2 regions of the Rhizobium sp. 05N49 genome follow, and region 2 is predicted to be linked to the other one. Evidence: riboswitches for the same ligand, from Rfam matches in the RefSeq annotation. Region 2 holds a riboswitch; the other holds the start of a gene.

Region 1 (8,374 bases), on a different contig from region 2:
GTGCGTCGCGCTGGCACAAATACATGGACCGGGTCGGTTTGTCACCCGCTTCTTTAATGTTTTCCTTACCCTAATTGAGCCAAATTTGGGAGTATTTCGAAATATGTCCCTGATATTTTTGGCTGGTTAGGAATTAACTATATTGCGTAAAGGCTTAATTCTTGCGCGTTATGCGTGCGGCGCGTCGTATTGCCTGCCGCTCGAGAGCGAAATAACTGAGGCTTGCGAGAAGAAAGACAATCGTCGTCGCAAGGGCACAACCAATAAGCCAATCGCGCAGGGGGTTGTCCTTACCGATCCCGAATATGGCCGGTGAGATCGTCTGCATCGTGGTCAGTACGATGTCCTGCCAGATGTAGATGCCGAAAGAGACGGTTGCCGTGAAGCGCACGAAGGCGTTGTCGAGCAACGCCGCAAGCAGGGTGGAGCGCGAGAGGGCAACGAGCGCAACCGCGGTCATGAGTGGGAACAGCGGAAAGACGTAAGGGATGCCGAGCCATCCATAGGCTTCCCACGGGCCTCCCGTCGAAAGCGGCAGCTGGAGGCCGGCGATGACCAGGCAGGCGAAGGCAATGATGTCGAACAGGATCTGACGCTTTCGCGGCAGTATCGTGTGAAGGCCTGCCGCGAGCGCACCGAGCGCAAAAATCGCGAAGAAACCGAAGGGATTGTAGTTTGGCATCCACTCCTTTGCGCCGCCCTGCATGCCATATTGCCAGCCACGATCAATCTCATTGGGAGGAACAAGCGTGCGGAAAGTCTCGTGGGCAAGCAGCGCCACAGCAATGATGACGAGCCAGGCAAGGCGCGTGATCAGCGGAGTGCGGCGTTTTTCCGGGATAGCGAAAAGCCAAAGGAAACCAAGCGGCAGCAGCACATAGCTCGTTACTTCGAAGGATATGGACCAGAGCGGGCCGTTGCCTTCGACAGGAAAGAAGGTGCGCCAGTGCCACTGGCTCATGAACAGGAGACCGCTCACATAACGCATGACGAGTTCCGGTGTCAGCGCATGCCCAAGCAATGTGATGCTGAGGATAAAACCTGCGGTCAAAGCTACCCAATAGCCGGGCACGACGCGGGCCGCTCGACGCAGCACATAGGTGCGCAGGTCAGGTATTGCATAACCGGCATCAAGGGAATGCCAGAACGGCAAGGCCAGCAGAAAGCCGCTGAGGATAAAGAAGATTGCGACGCCGAAATTGCCGAAGCGCAGGGCGGTCAGCGCCGGCTGAAACCCTTCGGTCTTGTTAAGGTCGATGCGCAGAACAAGGTGGTGGATGAGGACAAGCAGGCAAGCGGTTGCACGCAAGAAATCTGCTCCGGCTACCCGGTCCTGCTGCTGCATGTCACTCCCTCGCTCCTCGCCGGACTTTGCAGCGGAAAGCTGCTGCCGGCAAGGGCGGGGTCATCTCAGCCAAGCAGATCGTTCGTGTAATAGGCGGAAAAGTCGGGCTTTTCCTTCAGCGCCTCACCATTGGCATCGAGCAGGATGCCATGGTCGAATAGGAACGTGCCGATCGCTTCGGCCTTGGCCGCATCGATGATGCCGATCGCGCCGTTGTCACCCTTTAGGAAACGACCTTCGACCAGGGCCTTTTGCGATGCCTTGACCAGATCGGTATTCAGCAGCGCGCCGTTGCTGCCGGCAATCAGGAGATCACAGGCCTCGTCCTGATTGTCGACCGAATAGGCATAACCTTTGAGTGTTGCCTGGACAAAGGCGCGGGCATTTTTCGGATTGGCCGAAAGATAGGCATCGCTGGAAGCGATTGCGGTCGTCTGTTCGTCGGGAATTCCATGGTCGCTATAGCGCCAGCGTCCGACCTGCCGGTTCTCCAGCTGGGCGGCAATACCCTCCCAGGTGTAGATTTCCAGTGTAAAGTCCACCGCGCCGTTGTCGAGCGCCTCATAGGCCGAGGTGCCGAGCGTGACATTCTGGAAGGTGCCCTTGCCGCCGTCGTTGCGGATCATCGCAGAGACGAGTGCCTCCTCCCATGCGCCGCCAAAGCCGCCATAGGTCTTGCCATCAAGATCTTTCGGACTCTTGATATCGTTGCGGCCGCCCTTGAAGATCAACCTGCCGGTTTCCGTCTGCACGACGGCATAGACGAGTTTCACATCGGCGCCCGCGGCGCGCTGGGTAAAGGTCTCGATCTCTCCGCAAATCCCGAAATCGGCAACACCATTTGCGACCAACGTGCCGGCACTCGTATCGGCATAGGGCAGGATCTCGACATCGATGCCGGCGGCCTCATAGAAGCCCTTCGCCTTGGCGACATAGATGCCGATATGGTTGGTGTTCGGTGTCCAGTCGAGCGCGATACGCACCTTTGGGGAGGATTGCGCGAAGGCGGTGCGGCCGGCAAGGCTTGCGGCCATGGCGGCAAAAAGGGTCTGTCGGCGGGTGAGAAGCATCAGGACCTCCTCAGGTTCTTTGCGGATGCAGCAATGTTTGAAGAATTTCAGTTTCGATCGCCTGAGCGGCCGGGGAGCCGAGATCTGCAAGCGTCCGCGGTCTTGCGAGCGGCACCTTGAACTCCCTGATCACGGCAGCCGGACGGGCGGACAGCACATAGATACGATCGGACAGGAAGACGGCTTCCCGTACGTCATGGGTAATCAGCAGGGCCGTCCATCGATGACCGGTCCACATGCCCTGCAGCCATTCCTGCATCTGGGTGCGGGTTAGCGCATCGAGTGCCCCGAAAGGCTCGTCGAGCAGCAGCATGTCCTGCCGCTGGATCACCGTGCGCAGCAGGGCCGCACGCTGGCGCATGCCGCCCGAAAGGGCCGCGGGATAGTGATTTTCGAAGCCGGCAAGTCCGAAGCGTTCAAAGAGCGGGGCGGCCACGGCGCGCGCTTGGCTGCGGGGCATGCCGTGCACTTCGAGGCCGAGGATCGCGTTGTCGATGACGCTTCGCCACGGCATCAGCGCATCGCGCTGGGGCATGAAGGCGAATGCATGCGCGGCCTGCGAGAGCTGGATGCCGTCGAAGACAATCTCTCCCTTGTCGGCCTGCAGCGCCTGTGTCAGCAGCCGCAGGATCGTCGACTTGCCGGAGCCGGATGGGCCGACGATCGAGACGAATTCACCTCTGGCGATATGAAGAGAAATGTCCTTCAGCACTTCCATGCCGTCGAGGGATTTCGACACATTCTTCAGCTCGAGCATCGCGTTCATCGGCGTTTCTCCGCAGCGGATTGCCAGGGCATGACGAAACGCTGCACCGCCAGGGTGAGGCCGAAGAGGCAAAGGGTCAGAAGAGCGCTGACGACGACGGCGGCGAGGACGAGGTCGGGCCGGAAATTGTTCTTGGCGTTGAGGATATAGATCCCGAGGCCGCGCGCGGCGCCTGCATATTCGGAGAAGATGGCGCCGACCACGGCATAGGTGATCGAAATACGCAGGCCGGCAAAGAAGAAAGGCATGGCGGAAGGGAGCCGTGCCAGGCAGAAGATGCGCCAGCGACTTGCCTTCATGGAACTCAGAAGCTCGGCAATATCCCGGTCCGTCGCTTCATAGCCCTGAAGCAGGGCGACCAGCAGCGGAAAGAAGGTAACGAGAGCGACGAGCAGAAGCTTCGGCAGCAGCCCGAAACCGAACCAGAGTACGACGAGGGGAGCGATCGCGACCAGCGGCAATGTCTGGCTGACGATGAAGAGCGGCAGCAGCGCACGGCGCATGAATGGCACGAAATCCATCAGTACCGACGAGGCGAAGGCGAAGACGAGCGACAAAGCAAAACCGCCGAGCGTCGCGCCGAGCGTCGGCCAGGTGTTGTCGAGCAGCGCCTGCCTGTTCAGCCAGCCCTGTGTAAGGATACGCGAAGGTGAGGGCAGGATCGAGGGCTTGATGCCGGAGAGATCGACATAGAGCTCCCAGACAGCCAGGAAGGCAAGCATGGCGAGAATGGCGGGCAAGGCCCGCCTCAGTGGCGCAAATGTCGAATCCGGTTTCGATAGGGTCATGCCGTCAGGCGTCTCAGGCTTTGCTCGGGCTGTTCGCGGAGACCGTGATATCCAGTGTCACGTGACCTTCGGGATCGCCAAAGCGATAGAAAGCTTCATGGATGGTCGCGAAGATCGCGCCGGCGTCGCCGCGCAGCTTGGTGCAGAAATTCTTCGAGCGGTCGAATGTGCCCGAGCGCTTCAGGAAATCGATGCAGCCGTAAATCTCGTCCATATGGGTGCCAGTTCCCATGACATAGAGAGAAAATTGGGCCGCCGTTGGTTGACCAGTCTCGGTCGTATCCCTGACTGCTGCGATCGCGGCCTCCACGCGCTCGGCGAGCGGCTCGGAGCGGCTTGAGGACAGGCCGGCGCCGCAGATTGCATCATCCGGTTCGCCGGGGCAGCCGCGCGAGATCGCGGCGGACAATACGCAATGCTCGCCACTTGCGGCAGCCGAGACGAAGAGGTCGCGCATGGCGGCAAACAGCACGTCGGGCGGGCCGACCATCAGCGTGGAAATATCATCGGTTTCGATGCGAAGATGATCGCGATAGGGCTCGAGAGCCTTGATCGCGTCAAGGATGATGCCGACGAAATTGCCGGACATCGGATATAGAGACACTTGTGCGCCGGAAAACAATTGGACCTCGCTCCGCTGGCATTACCCAGATCAGCTTTAAAGGGTCCGGAGGCATGCGCCTCACATCTCAGCCCCGGCAATTCGGAGCTCCCCCGTGAAATTGTGGCGGAAGCTATCACCCGGCCTGCGGTACCGCAACCGTAAAATTCCTACCCGGCTATGCGGTCGCCAAGAGGCGCGTGCAGTTCAGGCGCACTTTGTAAGGTGCCCGAGGGGAAACACCCGGACGGAGGTCCTGTCCGGGTGTCCAGCCGGTCCGTACCTGCCAGAGACGGAGCCGGATGTCTTTGTCTCAGGCGGCGACGCCGGCATAGGGCGTGTCGCTGCGGGCGGCGACCAGGGCCTCAGTCCACCATTGCAGCTGGGACATCATTCGGGAAAGCCTGCGCAGAGCTTCCTGCGGATCCTGCAGCCGGCCCTCATTGTCGAAACGGCGCCAGGGGGAATTGAAACTCACGGCATCGCAGATCGTGACGGCGTGAAGCTCCGCAAAAACGAGGCGAAGTTGTTCGACTGCCCGCAATCCGCCGGATATGCCGCCATAACAGACGAAGGCGATCGGCTTTCCGTGCCAGGGTTCGGCGAAGAGATCGATGAGGAATTTCAGGGAAGCGGTGAAGCTGTGGTTGTATTCCGGGGTGACGAGGATGAAACCATCGGCCTGATGAAGCCTGTCCGCAAGCCGCCTTGCCTCCGGATGATGCGGTAAATGCTCTCGCGGCAGTGAAAATGCCAGCGGGTCGATGATGTCGATCTCGAATTGCGGAAAGCGGGCCAGCTCTCTTTCGAGCCACTTCACCACCCTGTCGCAGATGCGTCCCTCGCGCGTGCTGCCATAGATGACGGCAAGCCTCATGGGTTTGTGCATGCATTGCTCCTTCTTATCTCGGCTTTACGGCCTCGGGAGCGCAGTCTATAAAACCTAAACTAATATTGAGGTCAATGGGTCATGCAGCAGAATCCGGGATTCTCCTTGAGCAAACTTCTGACGGTGGGCGAGGTGGCAGAGCGCAGCGGACTTGCGGTTTCCGCCCTGCATTTCTACGAAGCGAAAGGGCTGATCTTCAGCATTCGCACCCGCGGCAACCAGCGGCGCTACGGCCGCGACGTGCTGCGGCGTCTCGGCATCATCAAGGTGGCGCAACGCGTTGGCATTCCGCTCTCTGAAATTCAGACTGCGTTCGAAACCCTGCCGCAGAGCCGTACGCCGACAGTCGAGGACTGGCAGAGGTTATCAAGGCTCTGGAAGGACAATCTCGATATCCGCATCAGGCAGCTCAGCCTGTTACGCGATCATCTGACGAGCTGCATCGGCTGCGGTTGCCTCTCTATCGACGCCTGCCCGCTGCGCAATCCCTTCGATGTACTTGGCAGACAGGGCGCCGGTGCGCGGCTGCTCGACCCGGGTGCCTAGATCTTCGAACTTTCTTTTGGCTGATGCCCGCATATGTTAGGCGTGATAGCGCAAGCGGCGGACCGGCCCGCAAATGAGGAGAACTTCGTGTTTCATCCCAAGTTATTCGAAAACCGCAATGTCGTCGTGACGGGTGCCGGCCGCGGTATCGGCCTCGAAGTTGCCCGACAGTTTCTGGATTGCGGTGCGCGCGTGCTTGTCCATACCGGGCGCGACGGGGAGCGCGAACTGCCGGATTTTCTGCTGACTGCCGAATCGGAACGCCGGGCCCTGCTTTTGCCGGCGGATTTCCTGCAGCAGGGCGGGGCTGCGAAGTTTGCGCAAGAGGCGCTCGATTTCTTCGACAAGGTGCATGTGCTGGTCAACAATGCCGGCACGATGCATGGGCGTTTTCCCGCCGGTGAACTGACCGATGCCGATTATGAGACCGTCGTGCGCCTCAACCAGACGTCGGTGGTGGAGCTCACCCGGGCCCTGCTTCCCGCGCTCCGGGCCGCGCAGGGTGCCGCCATCGTCAACACGGTCTCGATTTCCGCGATAACGGGCGGTAGTCCCGGTTCGGCGATCTATTCCGCATCAAAGGCCTTCGTCGCGACCTATTCGAAGGCGCTTGCCCGCGAGCTCGCGCCTGACGATATAAGGGTCAACTGCGTCTCGCCCGGTACGATCGATACCGATTTCCATGCACGCTATTCATCCCGCGAAAAACTGGAACAGACACGCAAGTCGATCCCGCTGCAGCGGCTCGGAACGTCGGAAGATTGCGCCCCGGCCTATCTCTTCCTGGCCGCGCCATCGTTGTCCGGCTACATCACCGGTCAGGTTCTGGAGATCAATGGCGGCCAGCTTATCTGCTGATTTGGTTGGACTTTTTTTGGTATTTGACGACTTTTGACCAATTCGCTTCTGCGAATATGATATTGTACTGATCTACCCTATTACCTCCTTCCGAGAAGCAAATGCCATTGCCTAAACCGAAGCTGGGCATGACCAGCCAGGACTTGCAGAAGCTTGCTGATAAAGCCCACGAGGCGAGTGATCTCCTGAAGGCGCTAGCCCATCAGACCCGGTTGCTCATCCTCTGTATCCTTTCGGAAGGGGAAAAAACGGTTGGCGAGATCGAGGATATCCTTGGTATACAGCAGGCTATGGTGTCTCAGCAGCTTGCGCGACTGAGGCTCGAAGGCCTCGTCAACACGCGTCGTGAAGGACGGCTCGTCTATTACAGCATGGGAAATGAAAGCGTTCTGGCTTTCCTCGAATCACTGTTCAGTCTCTTCCCGGTTGTTGAAAAGGTCTGAAGCCGCGGCTCTTGCGAAGCGGCCTTCAAGTCGCAAAGATAGGCCTCATCCCGAATTCGGCAGGAGGCCGGATGATCGACAAGCTGGAATTCTTCATCGCACTCGCCAACGAGAAACATTTCGGTCGTGCGGCAGAGGAATGCGGCGTTTCCCAGCCCACGCTCTCGGCCGCCATTCGCCAGCTTGAAGATCAGCTGGGGGTCATGCTGGTGCAGCGCGGCTCCCGCTTTCAAGGGTTGACGCCCGAGGGCCAGCGCGTGCTCGAATGGGCCCGGCGCATTGTCGGTGACACGCGTACCATGCGCGAGGAAATGCGCGCCGCCCGCACGGGTCTCTCCGGCCATCTGCGCCTGGCTTCCATTCCGACCGCGCTCGCCATGCTGTCGCGAATCACGACGCCCTTCCAGGAACGGCATCCCGACGTCACCTTCTCCATCGTCTCGCGCAATTCACTGCAGGTGCTGAGCATGCTCGAAAATCTCGAGATCGATGCCGGCATCACCTATCTGGAAAACGAGCCGCTCGGACGCGTCACCTCGGTGCCGCTCTATGCGGAACGCTACAATCTCATCACTGCCGCCGGCAGCCCGCTCTCGGATCGCGAGAGTGTGACGTGGCGTGAAGTGGGAGATCTTCGGCTTTGCCTATTGACGGCTGACATGCAAAACCGGCGTATCATCAACCGACATCTGGCCGAAGCAGGCGCGACAGTCCATCCGACGCTCGAATCAAACTCGATGATTGTGCTTTTTTCACATGTGCGGACCGGCCGCTGGGCGAGCATCATGCCGCATAACGTCGCGAAATCATTCGGGTTTCCTGTGGAGATCCGGATGATTCCGATCACCGAGCCGGAGGCGCACCATCTTGTTGGCCTTGTCGCTCCTTTTCGAGAACCTTTTACGCCGCTCGTCTCCGCCTTGTTGCACGAAGCAAGAACACTCGTTGAAGACGCCGAATTTTGATAGAAAAAAGCTATCAATCAACGAGACTGCTTTATTGATTGCGACCAGCTTCCCTGAGACAGTTCGACAGAATTCGCAATGACATGGGGAGTTTTGCGGTTTT
Region 2 (8,374 bases):
GGATCGCCTGATAGAGGATGTTGCCGAGGCCCGGATAATTATAGACGACCTCGGTCACCAGAGAGCCGCCGAGAATTGTGCCGATGGCAATCGCCAGGCTCGAGACGGTCGGCAGCAGCGCATTGCGGGCCGCATACCAGAGCATGACATGTCGGTCGGAGAGGCCCTTGGCGCGAGCCATGACGATATAGTCCTCGCCGAGCAGGTTGATCATGTTGTTGCGCATGGTCACGGTAAAACCGCCGACCAGCACAGTGCAGAGTGTGATCATCGGCAGGATGCCGTGATAGGCGACACTGCCGACATATTGGAAGCTGAAGGCCGGATCGAGCGAGGGATCGGCAGCATAGCCGTTCGGGAACCAGCCAAGCGTGAAGCCGAAGAAGAAGAGCACGATCAGCGAGGTGACGACGGCGGGCACCGATGTCGCGAAGATTGCGCCAATCGAGACGATGACGTCGAATTTGCTGCCGCGCCGCCAGGCTGCGACGATGCCGAGGAAGGTGCCAAGCGCGAAGCTGATGATCGTCGCCGTGCCCATCAGGCCGACAGTCCACACCAGCGCATGGCCGAGAACCGACGTGACCGGCAGCGGGAAATATTTGATCGAACGGCCGAGATCGCCGGTGAAGATGCTGCCGAGGTACGTCAGATATTGCTGCCAGAGCGGCCCGTCGACGAAGCCGAAAGTCAGCTTCAGCGCTTGCAGGCTTTCCGGCGGCAGTTCGGTGCCCGCGCTCGAAAACATGATGCGCACGGGATCGCCCGGCATCAGCCGGGGCAGGAAGAAGTTGATCGTCGCTGCCGCGATGAAGGCCGCCAGGTAAAAGGCAAGGCGGCGTAGCAGAAAGGCCATGGGGACTCCGTCAAAACGGGAGCGGCGCTTGCCGCGCCGCTCCCAGCTTTTCTAATGGCTTACTTGACCGGTTCGAGCGCCAGCAGGTTCAGAAGACGTGCCGGGTTGGTGCGCGAGATGGACGGATTGACGAAGGGGTTTTCCTTGGTCGACCAGCCAGTGAAGCGCTTGGTATTGTACTGATACCAGTTCGGGTTGTTGAACACGGGGATGACAGGCATGTTTTCGGCAACGATGCGCTGAGCCTTGTTCATCGCTTCTTTCTGCTTGTCGAGATCGGCCGTGTGGGTGAACTGGGTGACCAGGTCTTCCACTTCCGGGTTGAACCAGCGCTGTGCGGTGAAGCGGGTCTTGCCCTTGTCCGAAGCACTGAAGGCGCGCTTGTAGGGATAATAGGGCGAGGCCGAAGCCGGCAGGCTGTTGATCGCCGCATCGAACTTTCCGTCGATGAGATCGGAGGTCCAGACGGCTTCTTCCGGGGTCTCGATCTTGGCATCAAGGCCGACTGCCTGCATGCCTTCGATCGCGATATTGACCGTGTCGATCCAGTCCGTCCAGGAGTTCGGAACGATGATCGAGAAGGAGATCTTCGAACCGTCAGGATTGTCACGCAGGCCGTCGCCGTCCTTGTCGACATAGCCGGCTTCGTCGAGCAGCGCTTTGGCGGCATCGGCGTCATAGGCGGCGAACTTGCCGAAGTCGGCCTTGACGGACGGGTCCGCCCAGCTCTTGTAGAGCTCGCCCATCAGGCCCGGGTCTTCGTTCAATGTCGGATAGCCGTAGCCAGCCACATCGATCATCGTCTTGCGGTCAAGCGCCATGGAGACCGCACGGCGGAACTTCACGTCGTTGAAGGCCTTCTTGTTGGCCTCGTTGGACGTTTCGAGATTGAACAGGAAGGCGACCATGCTGCTCGGCGAATACCAGTAGTGATAATGCGCCGGATCCTTCGAGACATAGACATTGTCGATATCGGGAATGAAGGAGACGCCCCAGTCAAGCGTGCCGTCGGCGGTCGCCGTCAGGATCTGGTTATTGTCGGCAAGCTGCGGGAAGCGCATGCAATCGACCTTCAGATGCTCGGCATCCCAGTAGTTCGGGTTGCGGCACTGGTCATAGGTCTGGCCGGTGAAGCGCGGCACTTCGGTCAGCGGACCGCTGCCGACGGGATTTTCGTTGGCGTAGGTGACCGGATCGGCAACATCCTTCCAGACATGCTCGGGCACGATCGGCAGCTGCGACAGTTGTTCGGCGGCAAGCGAGCTTGGATTGGCGAGCGTGAAGCGGACTGTCTGGCCATCGACCGCCTGCACATCGGTGATGAAGGTCCAGATGCTGACGAAATCGAGGGCCGGGAACTTCTTCAGATAGTCATAGGTAAACTTGACGTCGGCCGAGGTTAGCGGCTGGCCGTCCGACCACTTCAGGTTTGGACGCAGCTTGAAATCGATGCTCTTCAGGTCGTCGGAGAGCTTGAAGCTTTCGGCCAGGCGATAGACCGGCTTGTTGCTGTCGAAGCGGTTGAAGATGACCAGTGGCTCATAGATGAAGTCAAGGGTCGACTGACGCGACGAAGTCTGGTTGAACGGGTTGAAGTTGCGCACCCAGGTGGTTGCCGGCTCGATATTGGCCGTGAGGACGGTCTGCGCGACGGCCGAGCCCGATAGCATCGTCAGGGCCGCAGCCGCTAAAAGATATTTCTTCATTACAAATTCCCCTTTTCTTATGAGGTGAAGAATACGCGCGCTGGTCAGGAGACCAGTGCGCTTGCAAACATCGATTCGACTTCCGCACGGGCAGCGCGATAGTCGATTTTGAGAGTGCCGAGGCGGGCCTTGCCGGCGGCGATACGCTTCTGAGCGGCTTCCGTCAGCGGGCGCGCGGCCTTGGCCGCAGCTTCGCTCTCCTTGACGTCGCCATGGCTGTGAAGCGCAATGTCGAAACCGGCATCGAGAACCTGAGCGACGCGCTCTGGCAGAGTGCCCTGCAGCGATTCCATGAAGATGCAGTCGGAGATCAGAACGCCGTCGTAACCCATGTCCTTGCGGATCACGTCATGCATGATCGGCGAGATGGAAGCCGGCAGCTCGGCATCGTAAGCGGAGTAGACGACATGGGCGACCATTGCCCAAGGCGTGTCCTTCAGCGCCGCGAAGGGCTTGAAGTCGGTGGCAACAAGTGTCTCGCGCGAGGCGTCGACAACAGGGCGTTCCTTGTGGGAATCGAGCGTGGCGCGGCCGTGGCCCGGAATATGCTTCATGACCGGCATGTTGCCGGTTTCGAGCAGGCCATCGACCACTTCGCGGCCCAGTGCAGCGATGAAATCCGGATCGGGGCCGAAGGAGCGGGCGCCGATCACCGCGCTCGTTGTTTCGAAAACGAGATCGAGAACCGGCGAGCAGCCGCTCGACAGGCCGAGTTCGGTCATCATCACACCCATGGCCTGGGTGGACAGACGCAGCGCCTTTTTGCCGAGCTCGAAGTCACGGCGCGCAAGCTCGGCGAACTGGCCGAAGCTGCGGAAAAGCGGCCAGGGGCCGGCATCCATGTGCTGCACACGACCGCCTTCCTGGTCGGTAAAGACGGGCGCATCGTCGCGGCCGACGGCCTCGCGGAAACGGTCGATCAGGATCTTTGCCTGCTCCGGATTGCGCAGGTTGCGACGGCCGACGAAGAGGCCGAGCGGATTGGTCTCGCGGAAGAGGGCGAATTCGTCGTCCGAAAGCGTCGGATTGGGAAGGCCGACGAAGAGAGCGAGCGGGGTCGAGGACACTATTTCAATACTCCGGTATCAGATGGTCATTTCGGCTGGCTTCGCAGCATGCCTTCGTAGATGCCCTTGTCGGGGGCGTGAATTTCGACCGCGCCGGCGGTCTTGACGTAGAAATCGACGGGGCCGGCATCGCCGATGAAGGCATAGGCGTGGCCCAGCGTCTTCATGGTCTGCAGGCAGGCGGAAAAGAGGGCGAGGCCAATGCCTTTGCCGCGTGCGGCCGGATCAACGCCAGTCGGGCCGAAGAAGCCGCGGGCGGTCGTGTCATAGCAGGCAAAGCCGAGCAGCTTGCCATCCTCGACGGCGATCAGGCAGGCAACAGGCCGGCGGGAAAAGGCGACACTCACTTCGCTTGCCCAGTTTTCGCTGAAATGTTCGCGCACCCAGGTAGCGACGACATGAAGTTCCGGCGGCAGGGCTGGACGGATCACAATGCCGATGGAGCCGGCCTTCTCTTTCAGTTCGGCGAGCTTCGTGGAATATAAGCTCACAAGCAGGTCCGGCACCCGAATTCCTCCAATTATTCCGTTATTACGGAATGTATCCCTTTTTAATGACATAACTTTCGATATCCGAGCGGCCATGTCAACAGGCTTTTTGGCAGGCAATCCTGGTTCAACTGGGGGTAGGCAAAACAAAACGGCCCGGTTTAACCGGGCCGTTGGACATTATCGGGTCTGTGATCCGGCTCAGAGCCCGGCGTCTTTCCACAGGGCATGGAAATGATGAACCGGTCCATGGCCAGAGCCGACCGCCAGCTCGCCCGCGGCAGCGACTGCTAGCGCAAGATATGTTTTCGCAGTCGAAACAGCCGCTTGCGGCGAAGCACCCTTTGCGAGCTCGGCGGCGAGTGCGCTGGAAAGTGTGCAGCCGGTCCCGTGTGTATTCTTCGTGGGGACGCGTTTCGCCTCGAACCAATGCCGGCCGGAGTCGGTTGCCAATATGTCGGGACTTTCATTGCTCTCGAGATGACCGCCCTTGACCAACACAGCGGCAGGGCCGAGCGCTCGCAGGCGCTTGGCTTGCGAGGCCATCTGCTCGCGGCTTTCGGCAACCTCTTCGTGCAGCAGCGCTGCGGCTTCCGGCAGGTTGGGGGTGAGCAGCGTCGCAAGCGGCAGCAGGTGCTTCGTCAGCGCATCGACAGCCTGCGGGTCGAGGAGTGCCGCTCCGCCCTTGGCGATCATGACAGGATCGACGACGATGGGAATGCCGCGATGAGGCGCCAGCGCCTCGGCAACGGCTTCGGCAATGCCGGCATTGGCGATCATGCCGATCTTGACCGCATCGACGCGCACATCGGCAAAGACCGCCTTGATCTGCTGGGCGACGAAGTGGGGCGGGACAAGATGCACGCCCGTCACCCCTTGCGTATTCTGCGCCGTCAGCGCCGTCAGCGCCGCCATGCCATAGACGCCGCGAGCAGAGAAAGCCTTGAGATCGGCCTGGATGCCGGCGCCACCGGATGGATCGGAGCCGGCGATAGACAGGACGTTGCGGATCATCGGCGGACCTTTCGGATTTCCTCGGCGATGCGGATCGTCGCGGCTCGCGGATCCTGCGTGCCGCAGATCGCCGAGACGACAGCAAGCCCATCGGCTCCGGCCGCGAAGACGGAAGCGACATGCTCGCTCTTCAAGCCGCCGATTGCAACCGTCGGAACGGGGGCGGTTTTCACCAGTCTCGCCAACCCGTCAAAGCCGATCGGCTGCTTGTGGTCTGCCTTGGTGGGTGTCGCAAAGATTGGGCCGATGCCGGCATAGTCGACGATAGCGGGATCGATGGCCGCTGCCAGCGCTTCGCTCTCGGCTGACAGACCAAGGATCATGTCCGGGCCGATCATCGCCCGGGCGACGGCTGGCCCCATATCATCCTGGCCGATATGCAGCCCGTCGGCGCCGATCGCGATGGCTGCCTCGACGTCGTCGTTGATGACGAGCAAAGCGCCGGTATCCTTCAGGATCTCCTTCAGCGCCAGACCGGTCTCGATCATCCTTGCCGTCCCGCCATGCTTGTCACGAAGCTGCACCATCGCGGCGCCGCCGGCAACGGCAAGCCGCGCCGTCTCGACCATGCCGATATCGGCGCAGAGATCGGGATCGAGGACCAGATAGAGGGAAAGATCGAAGCGTTTCATGCGGCGTTGATCCTGACTTTTGCATCGAGCTTTGCTCCATCGAGCGCGGCGAGCTGATCGAGGAACCGCCAGGAGAAGGAGCCGGGGCCGGCAGCATCCTTGGCTGCCTCTTCGCCGGCAACCGCGAAGGTAGAAAGTGCTGCGACAGCGGCTGCGAAAGGATCGGCGGGAATGGTGGCGGCAAAGGCGCCGGTGAGGCAGGTGAGCGAACAGCCGAGCGCAGTCACCTGCGGCATCAACGGCGAGCCGCCTTCAATGCGCAGCGCCTGCGCACCATCGGTCACGAAATCCACCACGCCGGTGACCGCGACGACCGCGCCGTGCCGTTCGGCAAGCAGCCGGGCGGACGCTTCTGCCTGCTCAACCGGGTCGCGGCTGTCGACGCCTTGGCCGCGGCTCTCGCCACCGGCAAGCGCGATGATTTCAGAAGCATTGCCGCGGATGATCGTCGGGCGAAGCGCCAGCAGATCGGCAACTGCCTTGCGGCGGAAGGATGTCGCATAATGGGCAACCGGATCAAGGACCCAAGGTTTGCCGCTCGCGTTTGCAGCCTTTGCCGCCGCATGCATGCCGTCGATCCACTGGGTGGAGAGCGTGCCGATATTGACGGTCAAAGCGCCGGCGATTGCGGCAAACTCGCCGGCTTCTTCGGCGGCGTGGACCATGGCAGGCGATGCACCCGCCGCAAGGACCACATTGGCGGCGATGTTCATGGCCACGTAATTGGTGATGCACTGCACGAGCGGTGGCTTCGCCCGCATCGCCGTCAACAGTGCTCCGGGTGTCTTGTTCTCCATAGTACCCCTTTCAGGCGGGGCAGGCGCGGGAACGATCATGCGATGAAGCAGATGGCGACCCGAGCGACTCCCTCCGCCGGCATTATCCGGTTCAGGTTCGAAGGGTGCTTCTCAGCCCGCTTTCGCAAACGGGCGCCCCTGTCTCTCAACAGCACTCTTTCTTGCAGAGAATGGCGTCGCTGTCATCGGCAAAATGACGATTTTGAGACTGAGGTTTTGCCAATGCGTACCACGGGCCGCCTGAGCGCCCGTGGTGCAATTTTCAGATGCCGGTTTAAGGTCCGGCTGCTCTACTTGATCAACGCAGCGGCGCTGGAAGCAGGGTCGTCGTAAAGTCCTGATACGAAACCGGACGCAGGAACCTGTAGATGGCGAGCGTCCCGACGGAGGTCGATCTGCCATCGGCCGTTGCCGGGTAGGGGCCGCCGTGCACCATGGCGGGCGATACTTCCACGCCGGTTCCGAAGCCGTTGACGAGCAGGCGTCCGGCAAGCATTTCCAGCTTTGGAACGAGGCGCTTGGCGTCCTGTTCGTCTTCGCTCGTAATGTGCAGGGCAACGGTCAGCTGGCCTTCGAGACCGTCGAGGACGCGCTCGAGTTCGGCGAGATCACGGCAGCGCACGATAAGGCCGGCTGCACCGAAGACCTCGTCCTGCAGCTCGTGATGTGCAAGGAATGCAGCAGCTGTCGTCTCGAAGAGAGCGGCCGTGCCTTCGAATTCGCTGCCGGGCTTGCCATTGGCAACGAGCCGGACTTCGGGGTGCTTTTCCAGTCGGGCAACGCCATCACAGAACGCCTTGGCGATGGAGCCTGTGAGCATCGTCTGGGCGCCGACATCGGGCAGAAGCTCCCGCGCCTTGGCAATGAACGTGTCTAGGCCTTCGCTGTCGACGGCGAGAATGAGGCCGGGATTGGTGCAGAACTGCCCGGCACCGAGGACAAGCGAGCTTACGAAAGCCGTTGCAATCTCCGCCGCGCGGGTTTTCAGCGCGTTGGGGAAGAAGATGACCGGGTTGATGCTGCTCATTTCGGCATAGACCGGGATCGGCTGCTTGCGCTCGGAAGAGATCTTCATCAGCGCAGTGCCTCCGCGGCGCGAGCCCGTGAAGCCGACGGCGCGGATTCTGGCATCGGCCACCAGTTTCTGACCGACTTCGAAGCCGGTATCGAAGAGGAGCGCAAACGTGCCGGCATGCAGACCAGCCTTGGCAACGGCTCGCTGAACGGCGCGGCCGACCAGTTCCGATGTGCCCGGGTGAGCGGAATGCGCCTTGACGACGACCGGGCATCCCGCTGCGAGCGCAGATGCCGTGTCACCGCCGGCGACGGAGAAGGCGAGCGGAAAGTTCGATGCGCCGAAAACCGCGACAGGTCCCAGAGGAACGTTGCGCAGGCGCAGGTCAGGCTTCGGAACCGGCTTGCGGGAGGGATCCGCGCCGTCGAAGCGAAGCTCCTGGAAGCGGCCTTCGCGCACCTCTTTCGCAAATAGCCGAAGCTGTCCCATCGTGCGGCCGCGCTCACCCTCGAGACGTCCGCGCGGAAGTCCGGTTTCCGCCATTGCCCGCACGATCAGCTCGTCGCCGATGGCCTCGATCTCGCTGGCGATGGTTTCAAGAAAGGCAGCCCGTGTTTCGAGATCGGTTTCCCGGTAGGAAGCGAAGGCCTCCCATGCAAGCCTGGTCGCCTCTTCGACGTCTTCGGCGGAGGCGCCACCGAAAGAGACGGGCAGCGCCGTCCCCGTGGCTGCTTCGACACCGTAGAGCTCGCCGCGCGTGCCGCGCTTCTCCGATCCCGCGACGAGCAGGCTTCCATTG

The links. Region 2 has a riboswitch for thiamine pyrophosphate ahead of thiM (hydroxyethylthiazole kinase). Riboswitches for the same ligand answer to the same signal wherever they lie in the genome.
Region 1: another riboswitch for thiamine pyrophosphate. It lies ahead of AC1DF8_RS07845 (YkoF family thiamine/hydroxymethylpyrimidine-binding protein); the one in region 2 lies ahead of thiM (hydroxyethylthiazole kinase).

What each region holds. Positions count from the first base shown of each region.
Region 1 is NZ_JBFTME010000003.1:113,543-121,916, reverse strand. It holds gene AC1DF8_RS07865 (acyltransferase family protein) at 155-1,345, opposite strand; gene AC1DF8_RS07860 (ABC transporter substrate-binding protein) at 1,411-2,418, opposite strand; gene AC1DF8_RS07855 (ABC transporter ATP-binding protein) at 2,426-3,181, opposite strand; gene AC1DF8_RS07850 (ABC transporter permease) at 3,178-3,969, opposite strand; gene AC1DF8_RS07845 (YkoF family thiamine/hydroxymethylpyrimidine-binding protein) at 3,983-4,591, opposite strand; TPP riboswitch at 4,582-4,695, opposite strand; gene AC1DF8_RS07840 (NADPH-dependent FMN reductase) at 4,884-5,459, opposite strand; gene soxR (redox-sensitive transcriptional activator SoxR) at 5,541-6,005, shown strand; gene AC1DF8_RS07830 (SDR family oxidoreductase) at 6,093-6,863, shown strand; gene AC1DF8_RS07825 (ArsR/SmtB family transcription factor) at 6,965-7,306, shown strand; gene AC1DF8_RS07820 (LysR family transcriptional regulator) at 7,378-8,271, shown strand.
Region 2 is NZ_JBFTME010000004.1:60,007-68,380, forward strand. It holds gene AC1DF8_RS09910 (ABC transporter permease) at 1-856, opposite strand, end outside; gene AC1DF8_RS09915 (ABC transporter substrate-binding protein) at 916-2,562, opposite strand; gene AC1DF8_RS09920 (glycoside hydrolase family 3 N-terminal domain-containing protein) at 2,607-3,629, opposite strand; gene AC1DF8_RS09925 (GNAT family N-acetyltransferase) at 3,656-4,135, opposite strand; gene thiD (bifunctional hydroxymethylpyrimidine kinase/phosphomethylpyrimidine kinase) at 4,319-5,131, opposite strand; gene thiE (thiamine phosphate synthase) at 5,128-5,763, opposite strand; gene thiM (hydroxyethylthiazole kinase) at 5,760-6,560, opposite strand; TPP riboswitch at 6,612-6,710, opposite strand; gene AC1DF8_RS09945 (aldehyde dehydrogenase (NADP(+))) at 6,859-8,374, opposite strand, start outside.